3 regions of the Noviherbaspirillum agri genome follow, and region 2 is predicted to be linked to each of the others. Evidence: predicted binding sites of a transcription regulator. Region 2 holds the regulator's gene; each other region holds the start of a gene.
What was found. The regulator FNR, encoded in region 2, switches genes on or off when oxygen is low (the NO sensors DNR and NnrR bind a similar motif). The targets are predictions, from matches to a motif close to TTGATNNNNATCAA.

Region 1 (8,045 bases), on a different contig from region 2:
GGCAATTCAATGGCGTCGAGCGTGTTCTTCACCAGCAGGCCGAGTTCGGTATCGCCTTCCATCGACAGACGTCGGCTGAAGAACAGCGTATCCGGATCTTCCTGGCGGCGTGCCAGCAACAGGAAATCATGGGCGCTGGCGCTGATCGTCAGGTCTGGCTCCCCCTGGTTACTGCATGCGGCAAAACGGCCGCCAACCCAGTGGAAGTCGAAGGACAGCTGGGCGTCCGTCACTTTGATGCGCAACTTCTTGCCGCTCAGGGATTGCTGCACATCCTCCGGCAGGTTTCCGCTCAACGTGAAGTTCAGACCTGTGGCGAACAACAGTGACCCCGGATAAACCGGCAACAAGGACAGCAGCTTGCCGACCGGGCTTGGCAGGAGAAAACGGCTTTGGCTCATGTAAAACCTTTTGACGATTCAGTTCAAAACTCCGCTGCCCTTTTGGGGAGCGTGGGGAACGCGCAAACGATCAGGCTACCATCCGGTCGAGGCCCGGCTTGCCATGCCAGTAACCGTCGCACGACTGGTCAGGCATGAGGGACTCCATCTGCTTCAATGCGTCGGCTGCCGCCAGCATCTGGTCCAGCACATCGCGGAACATCCCAATGATCTGTTCGGTGTTCTGTGCCTGCGGGCTGATCCGGGCAACGTCCACACCCATGTCCTGCATTACGCCGAGTTCATTGACCAGGTTGTAGACGAGTGCGGACTGCGTCTGGATGCCGTTAAGGGTAAGAAAGTGCTGCCCTTCCCGCGTCTTCAATGCAAGGCCGTCCGGATACTCCATGCAACGGAACTGGCAATCGTCCTTCGGCAGGTTGTGATGGCGTGCGGTAAAGCAGCGCGCAGAGAATGCAAGCGGCATGCGCCCATACGCAAACACTTCCGTTTCCATCCCGGCCGGACGGTCCTTCTGCATGTGTTCAAGACTGGCGCGGCTCATTTCCAGCGGCATGACCCAGCGCTTGGCGCCGGTCTCGGCCATGAACTGCAATGTCGGCGCATTGAAGACATTCAGGTGCGGACCTGCGGTAAAAGGCACTTTGCCGGAGAGGCAGCGTACTGCGCCCATGTCGTTCGCCTCCACGCCGAAACGCCCGTTTTCCGTGACGCGGTGCAGGGTCGACATGTCGGTCTTGGATTCGAGCAGCGCCTGTGTCGACAGCACGACTTCCTTGCCGGAGGCGGCAAGCAGATCGCCAATGTCCATCCAGTCCGCCAGCCGCAACTCGCGACGGCGAGAACAAACAGCCTCGCCGAGATAGACGATGTCGACAGGCGTGTTGGCAATGGCTTGGTAAAACTCGAAAACGGTATTGCGCGGCCAGAAATAAAGAATGGGCCCCAGTGCCAGCTTCAAAATGTGTTCTCCAACAAAATTGACCGAGTGATACTGCGCAGGCGCGGCCTCCGCGGCCCTTACTTCCAGGGACGGTGGTAGGCGCCAAGCGTGTGCTGCTGGCCTTCCGCGACCTTGTTGAGCTCCGACATCCAGGCCGGCTTGACTGAATAGCGCTGCGCGCTGTCGCGGGCGTTATCGATCGCTTCGCGCCACACTTTGGTGACCTGCGCAACGTATGCGGGGCTGCGTTGGCGACCCTCGATCTTGATGGCACGCACGCCCATCGCGAGCAACTGCGGCAGCAACTCCAGCGTGTTCAGGCTGGTCGGCTCCTCGATGGCGTAGTAATTCTCTTCGTTGACGTCGAAGCGTCCCTTGCACAATGTCGGATAACCGGCGTTCTCACCCTCGGCATAGCGGTCGATCAGCACACCGTTCAGGCGCGATTCCAGCCCCTTCGGCGTCTGTTGCCAGCGCACCGCCTTGGCCGGCGAGCAGACGCCATGCGTATTCGGCGCTTCTCCGGTGACGTAGGAAGACAATGCGCAGCGCCCCTCCACCATCACGCACAGGCTGCCGAAGCCGAACACTTCGATTTCGACAGGGGTGTTTTTCGTGACGTACTCCACCTGCTCAAGCGAAAGCACCCGCGGCAGCACGGCACGCTGGATACCGAAGCGGTCGTGATAAAAATTGATTGCCTCGTGATTCGTCGCGGAGCCCTGCACAGAAAGATGCAAACGCAGGTTGGGATACTTGTTTGCCGCGTACTGCATCAGCGCCGGGTCGGCCAGGATGATGGCATCGATCCCGTTCTGTGCAGCGCGATCCACGGCAGTACGCCATGGCGTCCAGTTTTCAGCCTGCGGATAGGTATTCAACGCGAGCAATACTTTGCGGCCCCGGTCATGCGCATACCGGATGCCTTCGGCAATCGCCTTGTCGTCGAAGTTCAGCCCAGCGAAGTTGCGGGCATTGGTTGCATCACGAAAGCCGAGATAAACGCAATCGGCACCATTGTCGACTGCCGATTTGAGTGCCGGCAGACTTCCGGCGGGGCAAACCAATTCCATCTGAGTGTTTGATTCCGTCACAACGTCTAAATGAAAGTTAAATCGATCTGAGTGTTCCCGGTTTCTCGCTCTCGCCTAGGCCGGTGCAAAAGCGGTCGTCGAGGAAGGCAGCGAATCGCCGGCCTTCGCGGGGCGCACGCCGTTGAGCAGGTAGTCGATCAGCTCGCGCACGGAACGGATCTCGCTGCCGAACGGAAGCTTCTCGGAACCGCGGAAGAACAGGCCGCGCTTGACGTCGCCCTGCAGCGCAAACGCGAGCTGCGTATCGATACAGAACTGTCCCGACTTGGCGATGCCATCGCGCAGACCGCACTGCGCGAGGCAGTCGAAGCCAACCGTGCACGGTTTCGGCCCGGCCTTGCGCATCAGCTTTTCTTCCTTGTCGAGGTAGTTCGCGAGCCACTGCGTCTTCACGCCGCGCGCCGGCAGGCCGGCAACGCTCATGAAGGTGACGATGTCTTCCGGCTTCGCTTCAGCCAGCACCTTCTTGAAGTTGATATGTGCATCGCCTTCCTCGGTGACGGCAAAGGCAGTACCAAGCTGCACGGCGTCGGCACCCATTGCGAACAGTTCCTGCACCTGCTCATGCGTATGCACGCCGCCCGCCGTGATCAGCGGAATACGCTCACGCTCGATGCCGAGCTCCTTGAACAGCTCCTGCGTGCCCTCGAGGACAGCCGGAAACGCAAAGTTCGGATTATTGACGTCTTCCGCCTTGGCTGCGCCGAGGTGGCCTGCTGCAAACTTTGGATTTTCGATCACGATCGCATCCGGCAGGCGGTTCTTGCGCATCCATTTCTTCATGATCAGCGAAATGCCGCGCACGTCCGAGAGAATCGGCACCAGAGCGACGTTGGGGTGTTCAGTGGTCAGCTCGGGCAGGTCCAGTGGAAGACCGGCGCCGACGACGACCGCGTCGATGCCGCTTTCGCAAGCCTGGCGAACATAGTTGGCGTACTCGGCGACGGCACGCATGATGTTGACGGCGACCATGCCGATCCCGTCTGCAAGCGCCTTGGCGGCCTTGATCTCGCGGTCCAGCGCAATCAGGTTGGCGCGATCAATCAACGCCTTGTTGCGCGACTTGCCGGTTTGCGTCATGAGATCAGGATGATGGCGACGCAGGTCAACGCTGGAAATGGTGCCGACACCGCCCAGGCTGGCAACCGTACCCGCCAACCGGTGCGCGGAAACGCCGACCCCCATGCCGCCCTGCACAATCGGAAGCAGGGATTTTCCCCTGACAATAAGTGGTCTAAAAGCAGTCTGCAGCACAGCGGTCCTTCCGAGTTTCAATTTGAGTCTTGCGGAAGCAGCCGGCGACCGCTTCCGTTACGCTGCCCCCTCTGGCCCGAGGGAGGCGTAGGAGGCGGGAAATGAGGCATGAGCGGCGCGAAGTTTCAATCATCCGAGGCGCACTCAAAAGCAACGAGCGAATGTAGCAAAAGCTATATGCAATTTGTTTGATCTCAGTCAAGCAACAAAGACTTGACAATAAAATCCCGCACTGTGCTCCCTTTTAGCACTTTAAGCGAACTTTACGCTACAGGGAGCCAAGAAATCCTTAACACAGGTCAAGGAAATTGAAATGCTCCCAATGTAACAATGGGCGCCGTTTGATAAACAAAGGCAAATCATGGAGACCATTACCGGGTACTTGGCAACCGACCACAAGCGTTGCGATGACTTTTTTGCAAGTGCCGAAAGCAGTGTAGTCAAGAAGCAGTGGGCCGAGGCAGAAGCTTCGCTGAAAGACTTCAGCAGTGCGCTGGAGCGGCATTTCACCATGGAAGAGAAAGTTCTCTTTCCGGAATTCGAGGCGGCGACAGGTAGCACGCAGGGGCCGACGAGCGTGATGCGCATGGAGCATCAGCAGATGCGTTCCATCCTCGCTCTGTTGCAGGAAGCACTTGAGCAGCAGGACGTCGACAACTTCCTCGGCAATTCCGACACCCTCAACACCATGATGCAGCAACACAACATGAAGGAAGAGAGCATTCTTTACGTCATGTCGGACCGCGTATTGTCAGGAAAGCAACCTGACATCATCGGTGCAATGAACGAGATCGGCGCTGCGGCATGAGCTTGAATGAAAATGAAGTCCAGATCGACGTATGCGGCCTGGAACCACCTGAACCTCTTGAAAGAGTTCTCGATGCCCTCAGCCGTCTGGCATCGGGACAACGTCTGCGCGTGGTAATTGGTAGAGAACCGTTACCGCTCTATAGAATCCTCGAGAACAATGGCTACGCATACCAGACCAGCAGCCGTGAGGATTATCTGTACGAAGTCCTGATCTGGGAAAAAGACAAGAGCTGATGCAACGCATCCTGACGTTCGAGCAAACGCCGCCCCTGTCGGTGCCGTTGCGGTTCTTCCTGACAGCACCGCTATTCGCAATTGTCGCGGCGCTCCTGCTCCTGTGGCATGGATCGGACGCATTCGTCTCGCGCTGGTCTCCGGTCACCCTTGGATTGACGCACCTGTTAACCCTCGGCTTCCTCGCCATGTGCATGATCGGCGCACTGTTGCAGATGCTGCCGGTCGTGGCTGGTGTCGTCATCCCCTACTCCCGCCAGACAGCCGGCGCGACCCATGCATTGCTCGTGCTCGGTACGCTCGCGCTTGTAGCTGGTTTTCTTACAAGCGCACCTCTTTTATTCAAGCTTGCAATCCCGATGTTGCTGGCCGCCTTCGGCTGGCTGGTGTTTGCCGGACTGCGAGGCGCACTGCGCGTTCAGCAAGGCAGCGACATGCTGACAGCGATTCGCCTTGCGCTTACTTCGTTGGGTATCGCCGTGTCCCTCGGCGCCACCGCCGCTAGCGGATTTGCCTGGCCGCTGCCGCTGCCATTGATGCAGATTACCGATCTGCACGCCGCGTGGGCTTTGCTCGGGTGGGTCGGATTGCTGGTTGCCGGTGTCGCCTATCAGGTCGTCCCGATGTTTCAGGTCACGCCGACCTACCCTCGCATCATTACACGATGGTTCACCAAGGCGATTTTCCTGCTCCTCGTGCTTTGGTCGGCAACCAGTCTCCTGACATCGACACAAACCGGCATCTGGCAGCGCATATTTGCCGCAACACTGGTTTGCAGCTACGTCGCGTTCTGCTGCACGACGTTCTATTTATTGTGGCAACGAAAGCGGGCAACGCCGGATGCGACGACAATGTTCTGGCGCACGTCGCTCGGCAGCCTGCTCGCCTGTTCCACGGTCTGGTTCACAGGCGTTCTTTTTCCCTCCGTCTCTGGACACGCCGGTTATCCGCTGGCGCTCGGGGTACTGTTTATTGTCGGCTTCGGCTATTCGGTCATCAACGGCATGCTTTACAAGATCGTGCCGTTCCTGGTGTGGTATCACCTGCAAAACCGTTTGACGGGAGGCTGTGCAAAAGCACCGAACGTCAAGCAGATTCTCCCGGATGCGGTAGCACAAAAGCAGTTCCGGGTGCACCTGTTAGCGCTGTCGCTTCTGTTTGCCAGCGTCGTATATCCCAGGTGGCTGGCATCGCTGGCGGGAATTGCGTTTGCCGTCTCATCGGCATGGCTGTGGATGAACCTGATGAAGGCTGCCCGCGTCTACCACCGTATGATGGCAAGCCAGGCGCCACAAAAAGACGCGACGACAACATGATGCCGTCGCGTCTTTTCCATTCCTGGAAGAGTTTTTCAGGCCGACTGCACCGTTGATGCCAGCCAGACCAAATCCGCGCTAACGCCCTTCGTACGCGCGCAGTTTTTCGATATCGAGGATCGTGATGGTGCGGCCGTCGATTTGAATCATCTGCTTGGCCGCCAAGTCGTGAAGGATGCGAGAGAAGTGCTCTGGCGTAAGATTCAGCCGGGATGCCAACACCGTCTTGCTCACCTGCAGAGTGATCTGATCGCCGTCGGACGGCGTTTCCGACTTGAGCAGATAGCCGATGACTCGCTGCGTGCCGGAACTCAATGAATACGCTTCCACGTCACAAATCAGCCCATGCAGGCGCCGGCTCAGCCCTGCCAACATCTTGCGTGCAAATTTCGGATCCCGCTCGATCTCCTGGAACACGGCGCTCTTGGGCACATGCAGCAGCATCGAATCGGCGAGCGCCTGCGCAGTCACGACGTACGGTTTCTCCACAAACATGACCGCCTCGCCGAAGCTGAAGCCCGGACCGATAATCTCAACCACCTTTTCATTGCCATCGGCCGACGTGAACGCGAGTTTCACCTGGCCATAGATCACAATGTGAAAACCGAGGCAAGGATCGCCGCGACGAAACAGGATTTCGCCGCGGGTCACATGCATTTCACTTACGGATGCAGCAACTTTGTCCAGTTCTGCCGGCGCAATTTCATTAAAAAGGGGCAGGCGCGAAAGGAAATCGTGAACTTTGATTTTGGCTGGACACATTGATGCAGTTTCCGAAAATTTTTTGGTCTTGACTCGAGTCTACCGCACGATCAGAACGGGCACCTTGGTTAGCGCCAGTACCTTCGTCGCTACTGAACCCATGACAAGGTTCTGCAGCACACCATGGCCATGCGATCCCATGGCGATCATGTCGATCTTGTGCTTGCTGGCATAAGCCTGGATTTCGTCGGCGATACTACCAACCTTGAAGCCTGCTCTGAAAGGCAGGCCCTGCTTGCGCAGGATTCTCTCGGCCGGAGCCAACGCTGCCTCAGATTCCTTCTGGTAATAACTCTCGATTGCTTCGACGCCCAGAAAGGAGCGCGCGCGACCTGGAGGAATCGGCAACTGCACATATAAAACATGTAGCTCCGGTGTTCCCTGGAACCAGTTCAAATGCTTGACGACGTGCCTGACTGCCTTGGTACTGTACTTCGAGCCGTCTACCGCAATCAGAATCTTCATTGGATTTCCTGTAAAGCGATTCATGCAGGCTCGCTCACCAGCTACCGCACAGGCTTTTGAGCAGATTATCAAACGGGACGCAGTTTACTCCAGAACGTTGGCCGCAGGCACCGTTTAGTGTTTCACCTCCACAACGATACGACAGCATGATGAACTTTTTGCAATAGAATCCGCACCCGCGATCGACCTCCCCTCGCCCGCATGCCACTTTTGACCAAGGAGATTTGTTTGAAAAAGCTGTCAGGCGCGCCTGCGCACAGAATTGTGATTGTTGGCGGCGGCGCCGGCGGTCTCGAACTCGCCGTGCGTCTCGGCAAACGGCTCGGAAAAACGCACAAGGCGCATGTCATTCTGGTCGATGCGGCTCGCACTCATCTCTGGAAGCCGCTGCTTCACCAGGTCGCAGCAGGTACGCTGGACAGCCATTCGGACGAACTTGAGTACCTGGCACTGGCGCGGGACAACCACTTTACCTTCCGCCTCGGCCGCATGGACGGGCTCTGCCGCGGGCAAAAAGAGATCTATCTCGCCCCTGCCTATGATGAAGAGGGTGAACTGCTCCTGCCGCGGCAGTCGGTTCGCTACGACACGCTGGTATTGGCATTGGGCAGCCAGACGAATGACTTCGGCACGCCGGGTGCAAAGGAGCACAGCATCATGCTGGACTCGCCGGTCGCGGCGCAGCGCTTCCATCAACGCCTGGTCAATTCCTGCCTTCGTGCACAGGCGCGCGCGAAGGGACCGGGCGAAGGCCGGTTTACCGTGA
Region 2 (8,045 bases):
TCGTTTTTGTCCGCACTTTCCTAAAACTTCACTTAATTAATCTTAAAAAAACGCTAAGTAAAAAAAGCGCCGGTTTTCGACGGGCGCACCGCAGTAGACTTCGTCCCGATTCGGCACTCCGCACCTGCGTAGGCCCGATCCCAGCCTCTATCCCATTCCGATGAAGGACGATGATGAGCACCCACCATGCAGACAACAGCCCGGCCTCCATGCTCGAATGCATGATGCTGATCCGGGCCTATGAAGAAAGACTTGCGGCCATGCAGGCCGCAGGAAATCTCCCCGGCACGTGTACCGCCGTCGGCCAGGAAGCTTCCGCCGTCGGCGTCATACGCGCGCTGGCTCCCGCCGATCGCATCCTGACCAATCACCGTAGCGCGGGCCACCTCCTCGCGCGTGGCGCCGACCCCGGCCGCATGATGGCCGAAGTGATGGGCCGCAGCACCGGCTACTGCAAGGGCAAGAGCGGCTCCCTTCACATTTCCGCCAAAGACCTTGGCGTCATCCTGACGTCCACAATCGTCGGTGGAGAACTCTCGCTCGCGACCGGCGTCGCCCTGTCGATGTCGATGCTTGAACAGGACGGCATCGTCGCCTGTTTCTTTGGCGACGGCGCCGCGTGCGAAGGCATCTTCCATGAGTCGCTCAACTTGGCTGCGGTCTGGAAGCTGCCGATTCTCTATGTGTGCGAAAACAATCAGTGGCAGGCGTTTGTTCACCGTAAGGAAACGATGGTCGGCGACCACATCAGCGCGTGGGCCGCGCCTTATGGCATCGAGGCGCGCACGGTTGACGGCAACGACGTTGAGGCCGTCCATGCCGCAGCGATTGAAGCCGTCGCCCGTATCCGTGACACCGGCAAGCCCTTCCTACTTGAAACCTATACCTACCGCCTGCGCGGGCACTTCGAGCCGGATGACCAGGCCTACGTCGCCCCCGACGAACTCGCGGCATGGCGCACCAGGGATCCGGTTCTGGCGATGCAGCACAGACTGGTCGAACGAGGAGAAGCAAGCCCGGCGCACATCGTCGAGATGGAGCAACGGGTGGAAGCGGTGATTGAGCGCGCGGTAACGTTTGCCAGCGACTCACCCTTCCCGGCGCTATCCGAATTAACCAGCGATGTCTACGCATAAGGAGCGAAGCCATGCCACAAATGACTGTCAATGAAGCCGTCGGCCAGGCGCTCGCCGAAGAAATGCGCCGCGACCCGAGCGTACTGATATTCGGTGAGGGCGTCGCCACCAAACGCCCCGAGCTTGTGCGGGAGTTCGGCGAACTGCGGGTGCGCAACACGCCGCTGGCCGAGGGCATCATCGCAGGCACCGCGGCTGGCGCAGCCGCGACCGGGCTGCGCCCCGTGATCGACCTGCTTTTCGCCCCGTTCCTCTGCTTTGCCATGGAGGAGATCGTCAATAGCGCCGGCAAGCTGCGTTACATCTCGGGCGGGCAGTTCGAATTCCCGATGGTCGTCATCGCAATGACGGGCAGCGGCTGGGGCGTCGGCGCACAGCATAATCACAACCTCGAGGCCTGGTTCGTGCACAGCCCGGGCCTCAAGGTCGTCATGCCGTCTACTGCTGCAGACTTCAAAGGACTCCTCAAATCGGCCATCCGCGACAACAATCCGGTCCTGTTTTTCGTCGACATGCCGCTTGGCTACGTGCCGGGTGACGTGCCAGAGGGGGAACACAGCATTCCTCTCGGGAAGGCGGCCACCCGACGCGCCGGCGAAGACATCACCCTGATTTCCTACGCCAAGATGGTCGATACCTGCATGCAGGCGGCGGACCGGCTGGCGGACATCGGAGTCGATGCCGAAGTCATCGACCTGCGCTCCCTGAAACCGCTCGACGAGGAAGCGATTCTCGCCTCCGTGCGGAAGACAGGCCGCGTCCTTGTCGTGCACGAGGCAAGCCGGCTCTGCGGCGTCGGTGCGGAGGTTGCGGCCATCGTTGGCGAACACGCGTTTTCCACGCTCAAAGCACCTATCGTCCGTCTCACTGGCCCCGATGCACCGGCGCCTTCCAGCCACGTACTGGAGCAGGCTTTCATGCCTCAACCGGCAACGATCGTCAATGCAGCGCTCAGGATGATGAACCGCGAGGCGGCTGCCCATCAAAAAGCTGAAGCACAAATCGCATAACCACCGTCATAACCAACTTGAAGAGACACATCATGCGTACCTCAAATACCATCTATCCCACCTTCTCCACCGCCGGCATCATCTGGCTCAAGCTGGCGGTGGTCTACCTGATCATCGGCGTCGCCCTGGGTATTGGCATGGGCGCCAGTGAAGACTTCACCTTGCGCCCAGTCCATGCGCACATCAATCTGCTCGGATGGGCAACCATGGCCTTGGCCGGGCTTGTGTACAGCGTCTTTCCGACTGCCGGCACCGCCAGGCTCGCGCGCATCCATTTCTGGGCCACGAATATTTCTCTGCCCGCCATGTCCCTCGCGCTCACCTTCGTCCTGCTCGGATCGCGTCAGCTCATCCCCCTCCTTGCCGTCGCCGAGATCCTTGCAGCGCTTGGCATCCTTGCCTTTGCCGCGAATATCTTCATCAATTTGAGAAAAGACTGATTCGAGCCCGATTACCGATCCGGCATGGATTTGCCGCACGCTGGCTTCCCTCTCCCGCTTGTGGGAGGGGGCCGGGGAAAGGGCACAGTTCAACAAGGCACAGCCGAATCAATAAGAGCCCTGCTTGATACGAGGTTGGCGGCTACAAGCGTCAACCTCGAAATTGAGACCAACTCCATTCCCAAATCCGGGAATCCGCAATGCGTTGCAGCTGCTGCCATACGCTGCCACGTTGTGTTGTCACGCTGCCAAACTCAATGGCCTTCGGTCCTGCGCGAGCCGAATACGCCTTAAAATAGCGGTCGATCGTTCGTCAGCACTACTGACAGCACCCCGCAATCAATCCTCGCTTCACAATCCCTGATTTCAAAATACGTGCTTGGTACGGGATTTGCATCACTATTCTTGATTTCGCTCAATTAATGAGTCGAATGGCCACTGTGGCTTTGATGTGAACTGGACAACGAGCACAACTATGATTCTGCATCGCATGAACTTCTCTGACATGACCCAGACGGTTCCGTCTACCTCGTCCGCAGGCAACGTGCAGGACTTGCGCACTCGCTGCTCCGCTTGCAGCATGCATCAGCTTTGCCTGCCGATGGGACTCGGTGCCTCTGACATGGACAAGCTCGACCAGATCATCGGCCGCCGCCGCAAGGTGCCGAAAGATACGCACCTGTACCGCGTGGGCGACCCGTTCACCAATCTGTATGCAATCCGGCTCGGGCATTTCAAGACGCATCAGATCAATCCAAGCGGCGACCAGCAAATCACCGGTTTCCAGATGGCGGGAGAACTGCTCGGCATGGACGCCATCAGCACCGACCGCCATCATTGCAACGCCATTGCGCTCGAAGATAGCGAAGTGTGCGAAATCCCGTTCGCTCGCCTGGAAGCCCTCTTCGCCGAGATGCCGACCTTGCTGCATCATTTCCATCGCATGATGAGCCAGGAAATCACACGCGAACAAAGCGTTATGCTCCTGCTGGGAAATATGCGTGCGGAACAACGTTTTGCCGCCTTCCTCTCCAACCTATCGTCACGCTATTCCGTCCGCGGGTATTCGTCGACGACCTTCCAGCTGCGCATGACGCGCGAGGAAATCGGCAACTACCTCGGCCTGACGATTGAAAGCATCAGCCGCCTCCTGTCCAAGTTCAAGAAGCAAGGCTGGATCAAAGTCAATAACCGCGAACTGGAACTGCTCGATACGGCAACCCTGAAAGCAGTTGCTGCCGGCACCCGTACCTGCAGCTGAGCACCGGATCCCGCCGAAGGACTCGCTCCCCCTGACCTTCGCTCACAGCTGGTCAGGCGGAACGCGCTGTGTCAGATTTTCGAAAAACTGCCGCATCAAGCGGCAGTCCACTCCCCGGCAGGGTTTGCCTGCACAGGGGCGGAACCATTAACCGAATTTCCGATGCAATAGAGTTAGAGTGGAGTGTTCCGCTCGTTCGGTGTACCGATCAGGTAACACGTCAACATACTGGCCAGGGAACAGAATAGCCAGAAGATAAAGAAGCCGATGGTATACGCTGCCATCGGAGTCAAATCGATATCACTGCCCACAAGCGACAGGTCGTTCGGATCAAAGAGGGAAAAGAAGAAACCTTCTGCGACTATTGCCACCAGGAACGACGGCCACAAGACGACCATCAACAGTCGCGTCATCACACTACCCTCCTTTCAACTTGAAACGGATGTATTTAGCAAAAGTACATCATAAACGTTCAATCAGACAACATTTGCACACGCATAACTTCTCGATACTGGGAATTATGTTCGAGATTCCGGGAATGCGCAGAGAGGGTTGATTTTCTGTCGTGAACGAGAAGGACAGAGAGGAAGGAAACGAACGTCGTGGCGAGACCATTGCTCTCGCCACGCGTTAATCAATGTGGAACGGTAATCGGGTGGAGCGTGATCTGGGGTTCCTGCGGCCAGGCCCAGACACCATTGAGCCGCCAGTCCCGATGCTCCCCTTCGATCAGGATCTGCCAACGAGCCATATCCAGCATAGGAAGCGCAACCGAAAAATTGCCGCTCTGGTCCGGCTGGGCGACCAGCTTGAGGTCCTTTTCCGGCCGTGTGGAATGAATGAGGCTGATAGACAGTTTGTCAGCACGCCCTTCAAGCCCCCGTACAGTCCCGGCCAGCATGCTGGCCGCCGCATCATACCGGACCTCTGCCTCGAGCTGCATTTCTGCCGCAACACGGTCGCGGCTCAGGTCCTGGTTGATCGCCTTGCCCTGCTTGTAATAATCATCCACGACCAAGGCATCAGGCCGCGATACCGCAAGCCATGTCGTATAGATCCCTGCGAGGACCACCACAAACGGCCCCAGCATCAACAGCCAGGGCCAAGGATGTCTGTACCAGGGTTTTATGTCGCCAGAGTTACCTGGAATTGATGTCTTGACTTGCATACGGCTCTCCAATGAGATGCTGCAACGGCCGCTTAACGCGGCACGATGAACACAGCTTTTTCCCTGACATGCAAACGCTCTTCGTCAAGCGCCTGCAACTCGAAGGCAATCTTGTTAGACCCTTTTTCGCCCTTGCCGTGCGCGACGCGTACACGCACCGGTACAGCCCGGGAGGTCGTGCCATCCAGCTCCACTTCATCGGGTGAGGCCAGGGCAATCGAGTCGATACCAGAGACGCTGATCTTGTAACGATGCGGACGTTCGTCGGTATTCATGATCTGCAGCCGGTAGACATTCTCGATCATGCCATCCTCCACTTCGCGCCCCATCGTGCCACGGTCGCGGATGACATCAAGTTTCAACGGCGTGCGCGTCAACAGCGAGCCAAGCGATGCTGCAATAATCAGAATCAGGATGGCGCTGTAAATCAGCACGCGAGGACGCATTGCGCGCCGCCGCACCTCCTTTGCGGACAGTTTGTTGCTGATCGCGTTCTCGGTGGTATAGCGAATCAGCCCGCGCGGCGCACTGATCTTGTCCATCACCGAATCACATGCATCGATGCATGCAGCACAGCCAATGCAGTCGTATTGCAGGCCGTCGCGGATATCAATCCCCGTCGGACATACCTGCACACACATCGAACAATCGATACACGATCCCAGGTTGGCGTTTGCCGACGACTTGCTCCGCGCGCCGCGCGGCTCGCCACGCTCCCGGTCGTAGGTAACGGTCAGCGTGTCCTTGTCGAACATCGAGCTCTGGAAGCGGGCATACGGGCACATGTACTTGCACACTTGCTCACGCATCCAGCCGGCATTACCGTAGGTAGCAAAACCGTAGAACAGGATCCAGAACCATTCCCATGGGCCGAGGCCGAGTGTCATGACCGACTGGCTCAACTCGTGGATCGGAGTGAAATATCCCACGAAGGTAAACCCGGTCCACAGAGAAACCGCACCCCAGACAAGGTGCTTCGCACTCTTCCTCGCAATCTTTTCAGCAGACATCGGCTGCTTGTCGAGCCGCATGCGGGCGCTGCGTGAGCCCTCGATCTTGTTCTCGATCCACATGAAGATTTCGGTGTAAACCGTTTGTGGACACGAATAGCCGCACCAGAGGCGACCGGCAATTGCCGTGAACAGGAACAGCGCGTAGGCGCAGATGATCAGCAGCAGCGCAAGGTAAATGAAATCCTGCGGCCACAGCACGATGCCGAAGATATAAAACTTGCGTGCGCCGAGATCAAACAGCACAGCCTGCCGGTCGTTCCAGGACAACCAGGGCAGGCCATAAAAAACAAGCTGGGTCAGCCAAACGCAGACCCAGCGCCATGTTGTGTACCAACCTTTGATCTCTCGCGGGTAAATCTGCTCCCGCGCCTGGTACATCTTGACTACTGAAACCTTTACTGCAGGTTCACTCATTAAAGTTACCCAATCATGGCATGGCGGCGTCTCCGTGCCGCCATGCGGTTAGGTCGTCACTTTTGCGCGACTGTCGTTTTGTCGTTGGACAGGCTCCAAACGTAAGCTGCCAGTACATGGACCTTCGCTTCGCCCAGGAATTCCTTGAACGGCGGCATGGTGTTCGTGCGGCCCTTCGTGATGGTTTCCTTGATGGTGTCAGCGCTGCCGCCGTACAGCCAGGTCTTGTCTGTCAGGTTTGGAGCACCGATTGCCTGGTTACCCTTGCCCTCCGGACCATGACATGCTGCGCACGCACCGAACTTCTCCTTGCCAAAGGCGGCTTTAATCGGATCGGCGGTGGAACCGGACAGGCTAAGTACGTAGTGTGCAACATTTTCGACATCTTTGTCGGATCCCACTGCGGCTGCCATGGTCGGCATCATGCCGCTGCGGCCACCGAGGATGGTGGTCTTGATCACTTCCGGATCGCCGCCATACAACCAGTCGCCGTCGGTCAGGTTCGGGAAACCCTTGTTACCGCGGGCATCCGAGCCGTGGCACTGTGCGCAGTAAGTCAGGAACAGACGCTCACCGATGGCACGTGCCTGAGGATCGCTGGCCACTGCCTTCAGGTCCTGCTGCTGGTACTTCGCAAAGATCGGGCCGAACTCTTCGTCCGCCTTTTGCAGTTCAGCCTGATATGCCCCGGTTGACTTCCAGCCCAGCTTGCCGGCGAACGAACCCAGGCCGGGATACAGCGCCAGATATACGAGGCCGAACACGATGGTGATGTAAAACATCCACATCCACCAGCGCGGCATCGGGTTGTTCAACTCGGCAAGACCTTCGTCCCAGCTATGGCCGGTGGTTTTATCTTCCGGTCCGCCATCGCTGGAAACGACTACCTTCGCCTTCGATTGCGCCCACAGGAGCAGCGCACAGCCACCAATGCCGAGCAACGTCAGCGCGGTGATGTAAACGCTCCAGAATTCACTTGTAAAGTCAGACATGTTGTTTTTTCTCCGCAGCTTGGATATCCATTTCATCGGCGAACGGCAGGTTGGCTGCCGCTTCGAAGTCTGCGCTGCGACGCGCACTGTATGCCCACCAGACGATGCCAATGAAGCTGATGAAGCTCAGTACAGTGATGACGCTGCGCGCATCAATAATTAGGTTTTCGAGACCCATGATTGATTACCTCTTCGCCTTGATCAACACACCCAGACCTTGCAGATAGGCGACCACGGCATCCTCCTCGGTCTTGCCTTCCAGGGCTTTCGGTGCTGCTGCAATTTCCTCTTCAGTGTAAGGATGGCCCAGCGTCTGCAATGCACGCATCTTCGGCACGACAGACTCCGGGTCAAGCTTGGTCTTCGCCAGCCACGGGTAGCCGGGCATGTTCGACTCCGGCACCACATCACGCGGGTTGTTCAGATGGGTGCGATGCCATTCGTCGCTGTAACGGCCGCCAACGCGTGCCAGATCCGGACCGGTACGCTTGGAGCCCCACTGGAACGGACGGTCATACACATACTCGGCCGCGACCGAGTAGTGGCCGTAGCGTTCGGTCTCGGCGCGGAACGGACGAATCATCTGCGAATGGCAGTTGTAGCAACCTTCA
Region 3 (8,045 bases), on a different contig from region 2:
GCGCCTTCAAAACCCTTCTGATGATGATCGAAACGCCCTGTTGCCGGGTCCCATACGCCGCCGACATCAACAACGAAATCCGCCTGCCGGATCCGCTCCAGGTCGCGGGTACGGATCAGCTCGCATCCGGGGAAAACGATATCGAGCACCGCGACGGCGCAAACGTCGTCGGCGTGGAATTTTCCGGAGTGGGTCGCAATAAGCATGAATGATGGGGGAGCAGGAAGCGAGGGAAGCCGCAAGGGAATCCAGTGTAGCGCAGCAAGCGATGCGCCGCTGCGTGGCCGTCCGATGCCACCTCGGCCCTTACATGTGCGTGTGTGCGTGCGGTCTTTGTTTAACGAAAAGGAAGGTTGCTACGCATGCACGCATTCGCGCTTTTCTTCAACTGCGTCGGCCGCAGCATCTACTTCAGCTCCCGGTGCTTCCGCAGCTTCTGCGGTCGCGATAGCCTCCTCAATGCTCTCCGGCAGAACAATCACCGGCAATTCGAGGAACAGCGCGAGGGGCGTAATCTTCTGCCGTGCGCCATTCTCGCTCAACGACGTGATGCCAAGCGGCATGCGACGAAGCGCTCCTGCCAGAAAGACGTGGTACTGCTCGTCCGAGCTCCTTGCGCCGATTGCGGCGGATTTCTCGATTTGGAGCGACTGGAACTCGCCGACCTGCTCGACCTTTTCCCGCTTTCCGCGCCCGGTGGTCACCAGGCGCAGCTTCCTGTCGATCTTCAGCCGGAATGCGCGCGCGGCACGGAAGGAAACGACGGAAAGGGCCGCAACGGATCCGCAACACAGGACCAGCGCACCGAGCAGTACGGCGCCCCAGACGGGAAATCCCGCGTAAAGCGCCCAACCCAGCAGGGCCAGGAAAATGGCGGCAAGCGGCATGGAGACCGCGAACAACACAAAAGCCGTGCTGCCGCTTGGGCCGTTGTATTCGATGACGTCGGCACTGATCGTGTATTTCATTGCTTCCGCCTTCTGAAGAAAGACGCCTGCGCCGCAATCGCCATTCCGCGAACTGACTCTGTCACAACCATCTGCGCACCTCCTGCATATAGGCACCATATTGCGTCCCGAACTTCGCTCTGAGCGCCCTCTCCTCCGGCCTGATCTGGAAACGGTTCATGTACAGGATAAACAAGGGAAGAAACAGCAGCGAAGCCACGCTGGACAGAAAAACGCCCCAGCCTGCAAGCATGAACAGAAAGCCGAGATACATCGGGTTCCGCGTGCGGCGATAGATGCCCGACGCGACGACCGTCGAGGAGGCGTCCGGCGTGGTCGGGTTCACCGTGGTATGCGCGCGCCGAAACGCCAGCACGCCGGCCAGCGCAATGCTTGCGCCTGTGGCGCCCAGCGCGACCGTGATCATTGTGCGCCATGGAATCGAGATGGCAGCCGCCGGGAGCAGCATTGCCGCAAACCACATGAGCATGCCCATGATCAGCACCAGCAAGAGCGGCGGGATGCGTAGTTCGAGTAGCTTCATCGTGTATTGCGACGGTGTAGGAAATGGTCTGTCACGGGCTGCTTTACTGGAATTGGGAGCAATTGGGGGATGTTCCCGCATCTTGCCACGATATAACTGTTATCACAATCCGCGCTTCAGGGAAGGCGGGCAAGCGCGACCCCAATGAAACGCTTTCGGACAAAGCCGCTTCACTACGGCCGGATGCCTGCTCCACCGACGCAACTTGTTGCGCCGCCTGTGTTCTCACGCGTAGAAGCCGGTCTCGGCAGCCAACATCGGGATACGGCGCTTGCCAATACAAGGCCAATACAAGGAGCGACATCATGACCAGAATCCAGCAGTCGGTAGAAATCGCTGTGCCTGCGCGCGTTGCCTACAATCAGCTGACACAGTTTGAGGATTATCCCCAGTTCATGCAGGACGTAGAAAGTGTGCAGCAACTGGATGACAGCCATCTTCACTGGGTCACCAAGGTGTCCGACCGCCAGGTGGAATGGGATGCGGAAATCACGGAGCAGGTCCCGGACCGCTATATCGCATGGCATAACACCAGCGGACCGGCATCCACCGGCAAGGTCGCCGTCGAGCCCGTAGGGGCGGAGGCTGCACGCGTCACGCTGACGCTCGAGACGGATGCAGACAATGCACCGGGTACATCCGGAGCATCGGATGCCGCAGACGGCAGTGGCACGGCAGCCATTTCCGAACGCCTCGGGCAGGACCTGGCTCGGCTAAAGCAATTTCTGGAGGAGCGCGGCGCCGAAACCGGCGCCTGGCGCGGAGAAGTGCGCGATGGGCAACCGGCGCACAGCGACGCCGGCACGGCCGCCGCTTCCCGGCGGGACGCATCGACGCAATCCCGCTCGACGCAGTCCGACTATGCACTGTCACAGCCTTCCAGTAACGAAGACGAGGACGGACGGTTCTCCATTGCGGAGGAAGTAAGCTTCGACATGCAGTCCGACGCTGCCCGCCGGGTCGGACAAGCACCGGAACAGGACAGCAACGCCGCCGAAGGGATGGAGCAGGCGATAAAGCGGGACGCTCAGGAGCAACAGCAGAATCGCGGCGCCTGATCGACACTGGGGCGCCGGATCCCATGGCGCGGCCCGGCCAATCGCGCGTCGCGCCCTCTGCCATGCGGCATGCTGCTCAGCCTGCCCCGTTGCGCAACTTCGGCACAGGCGTCGCGCGCAGCCGAAAGGCATCCGGCATCCTCGATCCCAGCAGCGGGCGCAGATACAGCCGGAAGGCATCGGTGATGTCGGTGCCGCTTTCGGCGATGAATTCATCGTCGAGTACGCGCGTCTTGCCGGCGACTGCATCCAGCTCGAGCAATTCATAGTCGACGGAGTAAAAACCGGTGCGCTTGATCGCGACCGAACCATCACGGTTGCCCCACATCGCGTACTGCACGGCTTTCTCGCCGACCTCGCGCGCTTCGCGCTGGTCGACGTCGGATACGCAGCCGATGAAGGAACGTTGCAGGTACCCGAAGGTATCGCCGCGCACGCGCTTGATCTTCAGCCTGGCCTTGATCTCCTCGCATAACAGGTCGGCCAGCGCTCCCGTGCCGGAAAGCTGCACATTGCCATGCTCGTCGTGCTCCAAATCCTTGGCGAGCAGGGTCGCGATCGGCGCGCCGGAAGCATCGTGGATGCCCTCCGATACGGCGATCACGCAACGGCCGAACCGCTCATAAGTCTGCTTCACATCGGCGAGGAACTTGTCGAGCACGAAGATGCGCTCCGGCACGTAGATCAGGTGCGGACCATCGTCGGGAAACTTCTTGCCCAGTGCAGAAGCGGCGGTCAGGAAGCCGGCATGACGTCCCATCACCACGCCGACATAGACGCCTGGCAGCGCAGCATTATCAAGGTTGGCCCCGGCGAAGGCCTGTGCGACGAAACGCGCGGCCGACGGGAAGCCCGGCGTATGGTCGTTGCCCACCAGGTCGTTGTCGATCGTCTTGGGGATATGGATGCAGCGCAGCGGGTAGTTCGCCTTCTTTGCCTCCATGCTGACGATGCGCACGGTGTCGGACGAGTCGTTGCCGCCGATGTAGAAGAACTGCTCGATCTCGTGCGCACGCAAAACCTGGAAGATCTCCTGGCAATACTTGACGTCCGGCTTGTCACGCGTGGATCCCAATGCGGAAGCCGGTGTGCTGGCGACCAGTTCCAGGTTGTGGCTGGTCTCCTGCGTCAGGTCGACAAAGTCTTCGTTGATGATGCCGCGCACGCCATGGCGTGCACCGTACACCAGCTCGACATTGCGAAAGCGCCGCGCTTCCAGCGTCACACCGACCAGGGACTGGTTAATGACTGCGGTGGGGCCGCCGCCTTGCGCGACCAGGATTTTTCCAGAATGCATCGCACTCCTCCTTTATCAGCCTGTTGAAAAACAACGCGAGCGGGCCGAGCTTGCAGTCTTTCAATAGCCTACTATCAGCATTGAACAGCGAACCGGCTTCCAGTATGGATGAAATTTTCGTCGGGATGAATGATCCTGGATCAAGTCGGGCAGAAAAGCACTGCCCGCCTGTTCATGCAGGCTTGCGCATTTCCCTGCATGCCATTTGCTGGGCGACGAAGCCGTCAAACGCATCCAGCAGCGGCTGGTACTTCAGCGCATCGCCTTCCAGCTGCGTCAACGCGTGACAGCTCGCTTCCAGCGTCGAGAGCTGGTGCTCGCCATGCGCCTTGCGAATCAGGTAGCGCGAGGCGGGCATGCCCTGCAGCGCGAGGCGCGGCAATGCCTGCAACAAAGGATTGGCGTACAACATCTTGCGGCTTTTGCGCCAGGTTCCGTCGAGCACGACAAGACGCACGTTTTCCAGATCGGCAATGGCAGCGGCATCCAGCGACGGCGGCGGACATATTTGAAGTGACCGGCAATCGGGCGTGTCCGGATACAGCAGCACGGGATACTTCGTGCTTTCTGCACTGCCCGGCAACGCATCGTCCGATCGTGGTGCCGCTGCATATAGCAGTGCATGCAGCACATGCGCATCGAATGCCTCGCCGGTCTCCAGCCGGCTGCGCCTCAGGCTCAGGTGCAGCAACCGCGCGCTGCCCTTTGCATTGGCCACTTCCATCGGATGTTGCAGAAGAAGCACCTCGGGTACATTGGCAGTCGGTCTGATCCAGCGACAGATGCAGGAGGTCTGCGCACGCAGGCAGGTCGTACAGCGAGGTCGTTTGGCTTGGGATGTTTCGGTCACCGGATTCTTCGGAGAAGTGATTGATGCACATGTGCCGTTGCCGTTCCGGCAATGCATGGCGATGATGGCGTTGGCGCCGCATCGCATTGTAGAACAGCCCTTTTCCATGAAGGGAATCGGGTCGATTCCCTTCGGCGCAGCCCTGCTAATTTAAACATTCATTTTATTTGCATGTTTAAATCGTTCTCGCTAGAATTGATTCACATCAGCATTTTCAAGCGGCGAGTGCATCACATCACTCGAGCCGTGCGTGTCCTCACACCCAATCGGACCAATCTGCAGGGAGCCCACATGAACATCGACAAGTTCAAGCAGCAACACGTTGACATCCTCAATGGCATCGCAACTTTACGAACGCTCGTCAAGAGCGGCATCCGCGACAATGCGGCCGACATATCGCAGGCCATCATTTCAATGAGCTCGACAATCAAGCTGCACCTTGCAGTCGAAGACAAGCTGCTCTACCCGGCGCTCGAAAACACCGGCAACGCCCAGCTCGCGCGCATGGGGAAACGGTTCCAGGATGAGATGACGGGGATTGCATCGGCCTATCTCGCCTTTGCGCGCCGCTGGAACACGCCGTTCACGGTATCGCAGAACCCGGAAGCCTTCCGCTCGGATGCAAACAGCGTGCTGAAAGTCCTGTACGAACGGATGCGCCGCGAAGACACCGATTTTTATCCGGTCGTCGAAGCAAGCTGATACCGTTTTAACCAGGCACTCACATCATGACGACGGCGCAAAGCGGATTCGATGTCAACCTGTTCGACATGGTGCTGTGCCTTGCCCGCGCGATCGATTTTCTGCATCCGGCGATCTCCGAACACCACCTGCGCGTCGCCTATATTGCCTCCTGCGTTGCAGAAGAGCTCGGCTTCAGCAGGGAGAAAACGCAGGATGTGCTGATTGCCGGCGCGCTGCACGACCTTGCCGCCGCATGCTCACCGGCCTGGATGGGCTTGCTCGATGCGGCGCTGACAAGCGATCTGGCAAGCCAGCCGTCGGATGACGTGCATCGCCATGGCGTCGAGGGTTACCTGATGTTGCGCGACTTCTCTCCGTTTGCGCGTGCCGCAGACGCGATCCGCTTCCATCACGTGGACTGGGACGATGGCCGCGGGAGCGAAGCTGCCGGCGAGGCCGTTCCCATGTCCGGCCACATCCTTCGCATGGCAGATGGCATTGCCGTAGCCCCCTGCAGCGACAGCGAGATTCTGCAGCACGCTGCGTCAATCCGAAAAACCGTTGCAGCAAGTTCGCCCAGGTTGTTTCACCCTCTTGCCGCGCAGGCCTTCGAGTCGGTTTCGCAGAAGGAGTCATTCTGGCTAGATCTGGTGAGCCGGCACAAGGAACAGATACTCAAGCGCCGCTTCGGTGGCTCGACCGTCCCGCTCGACCTGGAAGAGCTGCATCGTTTATCCCGCATCTTCGGGAAAATCATCGATTACCGCAGTTCTTTCACGGCGACGCATTCGAGCGGCGTCGCGGCGACAAGCGAGGCACTGGCGGTCCGGCTTGACCTTTCCGGTCAGGAGACGACGCTGGTCGGTGTTGCCGGCTACCTGCACGATATCGGAAAGCTGGCCATGCCGTCGGCCATTCTCGACAAGCCAGGAAAACTGACACCGGAAGAAATGCTGATCATCAAGCAGCATCCCTATTACACGCACCAGATACTTTCCATGGTGCCCGGCCTCGAAACCGTGAACACCTGGGCATCATTGCATCACGATCGCCTCGATGGCAGCGGCTACCCGTTCCGTCCGCGTCATATTCCGCTTGGCGCACGCATCATCGCGGTGGCAGATGTGTTTACAGCGATTACAGAGGACCGTCCTTACCGGCGCGGCATGGCACGTGCGCAATGCCTTGCCGTCCTGGACCAGATGGCCGCTGACCGCGCCATCGACGGCGACATCGTTGCCGTGCTGCGCAATGACTTTGAAGAGATCCACCATGCGCGGAGCATTTCGCAGCAGCTCTGCCGCGCCTGACAGAGAAAGGAAAACCCATGAATACCCCGGCTTTTTTCGATGATGCACCCAGCATCACGGTCCATGACGCCCTTGCAGAATTCCTCGGTGCCAGCACGGGCGGCATCCTCACCTACCGCTACGTCGACGCCGTGCGGCTGGCCGGCCACTCCTGCCCCACCGTCGCTGGCGCCTACCTGATGACGCGACGCGCATTGCAGCTGCTTTACCCGGAACAAATACCGGAACGCGGTGCGGTGTACGTGCGCTTTGCCGATGCGCAGGATGAAGGCGTAACCGGCGTGATCGGCAGCGTGGCCGGACTCGTCACGGGTGCTGCGGGTGCAGGCGGTTTCAAGGGCATCGCCGGACATTTCCGGCGGCAGAATTTGCTGCAGTTCGGCGCGGACATCAAGGCACAGGCCCGCTTTGAGCGCGCGGATACCGGCGCCGCCGTCGATCTGGAAATGCACATCGGCCGTGTCCCCGCTAACCCGCTCATGATGGGATTGCTGCAGAAGACGCTGTCGGGGCAGGCCTCGCCGGAGGAAGCACAAGAATTCGCAACGCTGTGGCAGGATCGCGTGCGGCGCATCCTCGTCGATCACGCGGATGATCCGGAGCTGATCGGCGTTGTAAATTAACTTAACGCCGCGACGACAGGACGATGCCGCCCACGATCAGTGCAAACGCAACCGCGTGATACAGGTGCGGCAACTCCCCGAGAAAGGCCGAGGACATCAGGGCAGCAAACAGCGGTGTCAAATTGCTGAAGAACGACGCAATGCTCGGCCCCACGCGCTGCACACCGGTGCCCCAGCAGCGAAACGCCACCACGGCCGGCCCGGCTGCGACGTAAAGCAGGGCAGCCAGCAGCGGCCAGCTCCAGTGGATCTGCGGACTGCCCAGCGTCCACTCGCCCGCCGTCATGACGCCGGACCACATCACGCCGAACGTCACCTGCGCCAGCAGGAATGCAGCCCAGTCGTTGCGAATGGCTTCAGGTTCTTTGCGTTCGGCCAGCAGCCAGCTGTACAAGGACCAGATCACAGTGGCAAGCAGCATGTAGAGGTCGCCCGGCACGAGACGCAGCGCCAGCAACTGCTGCCACTCGCCGCGACTCAGCACGAGCAGAACCCCGCCCACGGACAGCGCCGCACCGGCAATCTGCTTGCCAGACACTCTCGCGCCGAAGAACAAGCGGCCAACCAGCAGCATCCAGGCAGGCATGCTGCCCGCAACCAGCGTCACGTTGATCGGCGTGGAGCTTTGCAGCGCCAGATACTGCAGTGCGTTATACACGCCGACACCCAACAATCCCAGGAGCGCAAAGCGCCGCCAATGCGACCACATACCACTCCCCTTGCGCAGCACCC

Region 1: a site for FNR is predicted at 3,881-3,894, ahead of ACYVIA_RS21450 (hemerythrin domain-containing protein). Genes of this name have one in related genera too.
Region 3: a site for FNR is predicted at 4,892-4,905, ahead of ACYVIA_RS18975 (hemerythrin domain-containing protein). Genes of this name have one in related genera too.

The regions. Positions count from the first base shown of each region.
Region 1 is NZ_BAAGWA010000022.1:1,377-9,421, forward strand. Features, by position in the region: gene ubiT (ubiquinone anaerobic biosynthesis accessory factor UbiT) at 1-401, opposite strand, end outside; gene ubiV (ubiquinone anaerobic biosynthesis protein UbiV) at 472-1,362, opposite strand; gene ubiU (ubiquinone anaerobic biosynthesis protein UbiU) at 1,422-2,417, opposite strand; gene ACYVIA_RS21445 (NAD(P)H-dependent flavin oxidoreductase) at 2,493-3,713, opposite strand; gene ACYVIA_RS21450 (hemerythrin domain-containing protein) at 4,054-4,500, shown strand; gene ACYVIA_RS21455 (DUF2249 domain-containing protein) at 4,497-4,736, shown strand; gene ACYVIA_RS21460 (hypothetical protein) at 4,736-6,052, shown strand; gene ACYVIA_RS21465 (Crp/Fnr family transcriptional regulator) at 6,131-6,814, opposite strand; gene ACYVIA_RS21470 (universal stress protein) at 6,854-7,279, opposite strand; gene ACYVIA_RS21475 (NAD(P)/FAD-dependent oxidoreductase) at 7,481-8,045, shown strand, end outside.
Region 2 is NZ_BAAGWA010000011.1:112,000-120,044, forward strand. Features, by position in the region: gene ACYVIA_RS17255 (thiamine pyrophosphate-dependent dehydrogenase E1 component subunit alpha) at 171-1,136, shown strand; gene ACYVIA_RS17260 (alpha-ketoacid dehydrogenase subunit beta) at 1,148-2,146, shown strand; gene ACYVIA_RS17265 (hypothetical protein) at 2,179-2,586, shown strand; gene fnr (fumarate/nitrate reduction transcriptional regulator Fnr) at 3,092-3,847, shown strand; gene ACYVIA_RS17275 (hypothetical protein) at 4,021-4,260, opposite strand; gene ACYVIA_RS17280 (FixH family protein) at 4,482-5,015, opposite strand; gene ccoG (cytochrome c oxidase accessory protein CcoG) at 5,048-6,442, opposite strand; gene ccoP (cytochrome-c oxidase, cbb3-type subunit III) at 6,499-7,434, opposite strand; gene ACYVIA_RS17295 (cbb3-type cytochrome oxidase subunit 3) at 7,427-7,612, opposite strand; gene ccoO (cytochrome-c oxidase, cbb3-type subunit II) at 7,619-8,045, opposite strand, start outside.
Region 3 is NZ_BAAGWA010000015.1:16,029-24,073, reverse strand. Features, by position in the region: gene ACYVIA_RS19010 (MYG1 family protein) at 1-206, opposite strand, end outside; gene ACYVIA_RS19005 (hypothetical protein) at 357-968, opposite strand; gene ACYVIA_RS19000 (methyltransferase family protein) at 1,030-1,491, opposite strand; gene ACYVIA_RS18995 (SRPBCC family protein) at 1,797-2,549, shown strand; gene ACYVIA_RS18990 (6-phosphofructokinase) at 2,626-3,846, opposite strand; gene ACYVIA_RS18985 (tRNA-uridine aminocarboxypropyltransferase) at 4,019-4,696, opposite strand; gene ACYVIA_RS18980 (hypothetical protein) at 4,602-4,850, shown strand; gene ACYVIA_RS18975 (hemerythrin domain-containing protein) at 4,988-5,398, shown strand; gene ACYVIA_RS18970 (HD-GYP domain-containing protein) at 5,425-6,690, shown strand; gene ACYVIA_RS18965 (FmdE family protein) at 6,708-7,313, shown strand; gene ACYVIA_RS18960 (DMT family transporter) at 7,315-8,045, opposite strand, start outside.